2 regions of the Aerococcus viridans genome follow, and region 2 is predicted to be linked to the other one. Evidence: predicted binding sites of a transcription regulator. Region 2 holds the regulator's gene; the other holds the start of a gene.
What was found. The regulator NrdR, encoded in region 2, represses ribonucleotide reductase genes. The targets are predictions, from matches to a motif close to ACACNATATATNGTGT.

Region 1: a site for NrdR is predicted at 2,175-2,190, ahead of nrdH (glutaredoxin-like protein NrdH). Genes of this name have one in related genera too.

What each region holds. Positions count from the first base shown of each region.
Region 1 is NZ_CP014164.1:1,092,077-1,095,505, forward strand. Features, by position in the region: gene trpX (tryptophan ABC transporter substrate-binding protein) at 1-90, shown strand, start outside; gene AWM76_RS05270 (ABC transporter permease) at 103-993, shown strand; gene AWM76_RS05275 (ABC transporter ATP-binding protein) at 993-1,793, shown strand; gene nrdH (glutaredoxin-like protein NrdH) at 1,906-2,127, opposite strand; gene AWM76_RS05285 (periplasmic substrate-binding domain-containing protein) at 2,497-2,967, shown strand; gene gdhA (NADP-specific glutamate dehydrogenase) at 3,132-3,429, shown strand, end outside.
Region 2 is NZ_CP014164.1:645,349-648,777, forward strand. Features, by position in the region: gene mutM (DNA-formamidopyrimidine glycosylase) at 1-331, shown strand, start outside; gene coaE (dephospho-CoA kinase) at 349-957, shown strand; gene nrdR (transcriptional regulator NrdR) at 1,037-1,549, shown strand; gene AWM76_RS03165 (DnaD domain protein) at 1,572-3,122, shown strand; gene dnaI (primosomal protein DnaI) at 3,125-3,429, shown strand, end outside.

The DNA of each region.
Region 1 (3,429 bases), 450 kb from region 2:
GAAGAATTGGGCATTCAACTACCACAAGAATTGATTGATGCTGCCATTGATGTTAACAGTGACGAATACGCTGAATTGGTTGGAGAATAAGGAGGAGACCATATGGACATGATAATTAGTGCTTTTTCTCAAGGGACAATCTGGGCTGTAATGGGTCTCGGCATTTATATCACTTTTAGAATTTTAAATGCACCGGATATGACAACTGAAGGGTCGTTTGTACTGGGTGGTGCCATTGGTGCCCAAATGCTTTACTTTAATATAGATCCTTTCACATCATTGTTGATTTCATTTTTAGCAGGTATGGCTGCAGGAGCAGTTACAGGTTTTTTAGTAACCCGCTTGAAAATTAATCCGTTATTAGCAGGTATAATTACCATGACAGGGATTTACTCAATCAACTTGAAAATCATGGGTAAGGCCAACATGTCTTTATCAACGGTGACGACTTTAAAAACTGCGATTGCTGGTTTATCCTTGCCACGTAATGTAGATACCATTGTGATTGGTTTGATCATTGTAGCAGCAATTATATTCCTGTTAACTTATTTCTTTAAAACCGAAATGGGGCAAGCTTTGATTGCAACAGGTGATAATATGCAAATGGCTAAATCACTAGGGATTGAAACGTCAGAGATGACTATGCTTGGTTACATGCTAGCCAATGGATTGATCGCTGTGTCAGGTTATATTGTTTCTACTGATAATGGCTATGCTGATATTCAAATGGGTATTGGTACTGTAGTGATTGGTTTAGCTTCCATTATTATTGGGGAAGTCCTATTCCGTAATGTGAAATTAGGGGTTCGTTTTATTACAATCCTAGTGGGCTCAATTATTTACCGCTTACTATTAACGATTGTCTTAATGATGAACTTTGAAGCGAATGATTTCCGTCTATTCTCAGCAATTATCGTTGCTTTATGTCTGGCTATTCCAACCATTCAAAATAAAGTAGCCGACTACCGTGAATACAGAAAGGTGGCTAAATAATGACGACCTTATTAGAAATTAACCAAGCGAGAAAAGTATTTAACAAACGAACACCGGATGCCTTCGCAGCCTTAGATGACTTATCATTAACAGTGGAAAAGGGCGATTTCATTACCATTGTCGGGGGTAACGGGGCAGGAAAATCAACCCTATTAAACGCCATTGCTGGCACCTTCCTGTTAGACTCAGGTGCCATCACTTTAAACGATAAAGATATTAGTCGTCTTGCTGAAGAGGACCGGGCTAAATTTGTTTCCCGCGTATTCCAAAATCCGTCAATGGGGACAGCACCACGTATGACCGTTGAAGAAAACTTATCATTAGCTTTAAAAAGAGGTCAAAAACGAGGTTTAGGGTTAGCTATTAAAGATGACAATCGGAAACAATTCCAAGAGACATTAAGCCAACTGCATTTAGGCTTAGAAAATCGATTGGATGCTGAAATAGGCTTATTATCCGGAGGGCAAAGACAAGCGATTGCCTTATTGATGGCAACTATCACTAAACCAGAAATTTTATTATTAGATGAACATACAGCAGCCTTAGACGCAAAGACATCTAAACGCATTTTAGAAATTTCATCTGACCAAGTAAAAGACCATAACCTAACAGCCTTAATGATTACTCATAATCTCCAAGATGCCTTGTTATATGGTAACCGGATGATCCTTTTACACCACGGTAAAATCATTAAAGACTTTAGTAAAGAAGAAAAAGATCAGTTGACAGCAGGTGATTTATACCAAATCATGGCCGACTTGGCTGAATCAGACTATCAAGATCAAGAAAATTCTATTTAAACAAAAAAGCGCCACAGTCCAAATCCTAAATCATGTTGATGAGGGAAAGGGCGTGACGCTTTTTATATAAAAACGACTGAAGGTCAAACTTCAGTCGTTTCATTTGATTTGATTAAACTAATTTTGCTAAACGGTCTGGTTGGAAACCGTAGAAAGCTTCTTCGTTTTCGGCAACGATTACAGGCACAGCTTGGAAGCCCATGCCTTTAACTTTAGCTAATGCTTCTTCTGATTCTGTAACATCGATTGTTTGGAATTCGATTTCTTTTTCAGTTAAATATTTTTTTGTGAAATTGCATTGCATGCAATTTGGTTTTGTGTATACAGTTACCATGATTATCCCCCTATATATGCCACATGTAGTTGTGATTTATTTTATGAACACAATATATAGGGTTTATAGTCCTGAGTCAAGTTGTTTAGCTTAAATTCTTTTTTTCATCAATAGGACTTGAGCTAAAAGGTTGATGTATGGGAATTTCCAAATCTTTAAAAAATTCATGAGGATTTATAAGTGCAAATTTAGTACTTCGTTGTATAAAAATATCGAAACAACCAAGTTCCAATTTTACCAAAAATAAAAGTGCTTGTCACTTGTAACTTGAAATCAGAGGGGGAAATTATAGATTACGATATAGAAACTGTTCAAGAAAATTGAGAAAATGGTTTAACGCAGGTTGCCTTAGATTCTTTATCGTTGGAGATGGTTGCGGCCGATGACGAGGAGAGTCAAATTTTTGCGGAGTATATTCAATCACAATTAACAGAGAACCTGCCAAGTATCGAAGTTACCGTAAAGACTATGCCGTTATCTGCTCGATTTGCAGCTTTATCTGATGGGGACTATGACTTAGGTGCCACTTTCTGGCAAGCTGATTTCGGGGACCCAATAAACTATTTAGGACGGTTTGATTCTTCTATTACCCGCGGAAATTATCAATATGATGAATTGGATGAATTGGTGGCTAAAAGTCTGGCGCAAGCACTTGACCCAAGTGGTAGATGGGAAACGCTGATAAATCTTGAAAAAGCTGACTTAGATGATTATGCTGTTCAGATTCCAGTGTATCAGTCCTATCAAGCAATTTTAGAAAATCCACAAGTATCTGATATCAACCGACCAGGTCAATCTTATATCAACTATAGATGGGCCGATATTCAGACAGCAGAGTAGGGTAATGACAGATAATCTAAGGTAAAAGACAGTACTTTCAAAATTCCGTGTAAAAATGTTTATCATTTTATCACAAAAAAACTTTTATTCTTTGGTGATTTTGTATATAATAAGTACTGTTCTCATTATATTGTAATAATTAAGAACAGAAAGTAGGAATTAACATGAATGCACAAGAATATATTAAGGTCACTCAAGAAAAATGGCACAAGCAATACGAAGCTGAACCAGAATTCATCCAAGTTTTAGACGAATTCTTAGATTCTGTTGCGCCAGTAATTGAAGAGCATCCTGAATATGTAGAAAAAAACATTCTACAAATTCTAGCGATTCCAGAAAGAATCATTTCTTTCCGTGTTCCTTGGACTGATGATAAAGGAAATGCTCAAGTAAATACTGGTTACCGAGTACAATTTAACTCAGCGCTAGGACCTTATAAAGGTGGGCTTCGTTTCCATCCTA
Region 2 (3,429 bases):
GGATGAAATCTTATTTGCAGCGAAAATCCACCCTGAACAAAGCGCCAGATCACTATACGACGAGGAAATCCAAGCCATTATCACTGAGAGTCGTAGGATTATGGCGTCAGCTATTGAAGTTGGTGGGACAACGATTCGAACCTATACCAATACCTTCGGTGAGAATGGTCAATTTGCCGATTATTTAAAGGCCTACGGGAAAAAGGGCCAACCTTGTCCACGTTGTGGCACTGAGATTGAGAAAATTAGCGTGGCTAAAAGAGGGACGCATTTCTGTCCATATTGCCAACGCATTCACCTTGCAGTGAAATATATTACATCATCTATTTAAATTAAAACGGAGGCACTATGAGTCATATTTTAGGACTAACCGGCAGTATTGCCACAGGTAAATCAACAGCAAGCAAATTTTTTAAGAAAGCCGGGTTTCCAGTCATCGATGCAGATTACGGGGCACGGGTGGTTGTTGAACCCGGACAACCAGGTTTAGAAGCGGTTAAAGCACATTTTGGAGAGGATATCGTCTTTCCTAATGGAGTTTTAGATCGCAAAAAACTAGGCCAAATTATATTCTCAGATGATAAGGAACGAGAGAAACTGAATGAACTGTTACGTCAACCTATTCGCGACTGGTTAAACAGTCAAAAAGACAAGTATGAAGCGGAAGGCCATGAACTGATTGTCATGGATATCCCTTTATTATTTGAAGGGGATTTCGCGGATGCATGTGACCAGGTGATGGTTATTTATGTGTCAGAAACCATTCAATTAGACCGGTTAATTCAGCGGGATAACTTAACTTCAGTTGAGGCTTTTCAACGAATGACTTGTCAAATGTCCATTGAACGAAAAGCGATGATGGCGGATGTGGTGATTGATAATTCGGGGTCTATTGCAGATACTGAACAACAATTGGATGCATGGGTCGGCATCTCTGGTTTTCAACCGCTAAAATAGTGGTTGAATAGCCATTGTGCTATAATAAATCGAGCAATTATTCAAGTATATTAAAATTGAAAGCAGAGGTGTCAAATATATGCAATGTCCAAATTGTGCTTCAACCAATTTAAAAGTAATTGATAGTCGACCAGCGGAGAATAATACCTCTATTCGTCGACGTCGAGAGTGCTTAGACTGTGGCGCCCGTTTTACCACTTTCGAGCGCATCGAACGAACACCCTTATTAGTCGTTAAACGTGACGGAACTAGAGAAGAGTTTTCTCATGAGAAAGTTTTGCGTGGCCTGATCCGCTCTGCTGAAAAGCGTCCTGTATCAGCTGACCAACTTGAACAGTTAGCCAATGACGTTGAATCTGAGTTGCGGTCTCGTAGCCAAAATGAGGTACCAGCTTCTGAAATTGGGGAATTATTGATGGCGGCTTTACCAGATATTGATGAAGTGGCTTATATTCGTTATGCTAGCGTATACCGACAATTTGAGGATCCGACTGTTTTCCTAAGAGAAATCGAACAATTAAGAGGGCGGAATGACCAGGTTGAAGGCGATGTGAATCCTGAAGAATCAAACCAAGATCATGTAGAAGACTAAATATTTCATAGAAGGGAGGGTAATGCCAGTGACATACCCATGGCAAAATTTAGATCCAAAAGGGCTTGTTCAAATTACCCAACCCCACTGGATTTCAGATATTGACCAGCAAGTCCTACTTCATCTATACCAACCCATTATTGGCGGCACTGCTTACGCCTTTTACCAGACTTTATATGCCAATATTCAACTGTCTGACTTTGCCTCAATCCCTTTGCGCCACTTCGATTTGATGGAACAGATGGTGGCTGGTAAGGAGCAATACGTGAAGGCCAGACGGCAACTTGAAGCAATTGGCTTATTACAAGTTTTTGAAAAAAGTAGTCATCAAAATCAAGATGATGTGGCGACGATTTATCAATTGCAAGCGCCTTTGGATTCTAAGCATATTTTCTCTGACCCGATTATGTCTAGTCTTTTAATGGACCGGTTGGGTCAAGACCGCTATCAATTGATGCTAGACAAGTTTTCAATCAAAATGCCAGTAGACTTGAAATCAGGAAATTGGACGGAAGTGACTGCTACTTTCCAAGATGTCTACCGATTACCAAGTCAATACTATCCCATTTCGGATGAGATTGAGGATAAGTTGGTAGCTAAAAATAGTCAAGCCAAGGCAACTACAATCACTAGTTCAACCTTAGACATGAACGCCTTAAAAGAGTTGCTGCAATCGTCATTCATCTCTGAAAAAGCCATCACAGATGAAGTGAGAGAGATGTTTGTATCCTTGCATCAACTCTATGGTTTTGATGAAGTGGACTTGAAAGAATTGGCCTTATCAGCGACTGATCTAAGGACCAATACGATTGACGTACGCAAGTTGCAGCGCCTGGCTTTAGACAAATCGAGCAGTCAAACAGGTACAAGTAATGTTCAGCCAGCAAAGGCATCTGCACAAGGGGTTAGTAGCGGTTTAATGGACCGAATTACATTTTCAGAGGCCAAAGACCGCCAGCAGGCAGATCAAGCTGATCAACAATGGTTAGGCAAAGGGCTCTCAAAAGAAGAATTGTCATTTTCTAAATTGGCTAGGTCTTATCCACCAATTGCCTTTGCTAAATCAATTAAGGAACAAAAGGGCGGCTATCTGACTAAGTCTGAGGGTAACGCCATTACTGAGTTAATCCAGTCAGAAGTGATTCAGCCTGCGACCTTAAATGTAATGGTGCAATTCTGTTTGATTGAGTTGGAACAGAATCGGTTGACGCGCTCATACCTAGAGAGTGTTGCTGATGACTGGCGTCAAAACAAGGTGGTTGAGCCTGAAGAAGCCATGTTATACTTGAAGCAACGTAAGCAGAAGAGTGCTGAAAATTATGAAAAACGGCAAAAAAACCGGATGGCTAAAGGTCGTTATCAGACGCAGAAGCAGTCGGTTAAACCAAAATGGTTAGACCCTGATTCAAGACAGGATAAATATCAAAAACCAGTGGTGGCGCCAAAGGCAGGTGACCAAGAAGGCCCTAAGCAAGACACGGCAGTCAAGCAAGAAAATAAGGCATCCTTAAGTGCGCAAGAAGCAGAAATTCAACAATTACTGCATTCATTAAATCAAAAAGAAGGTGAGTAAGTATGGCTGACAACAACCAAATGAAAAATGTGGGGGACTCCTTAAAACAGCAGTTCAACCGCAACCCCATGTTCAAAGAGCGACAAGCAAAAATCGAAGGCATTGTTCAAAGTGATCCAGATGTCCAGGCTTTTCTTGCCAAACATCAGTTAACCTTTGAAGATGAAATCGTGAAGAAATCATTTTCAAAATTATATGAGTTTGCGCGCGAGAACGGTAACGATGCTTTGGGCCAAAAGAAATTCGTCCAATATGCGCCAAATTTGATTATGAACGTGAACTTTATCGATGTGGATTATCATCCAAC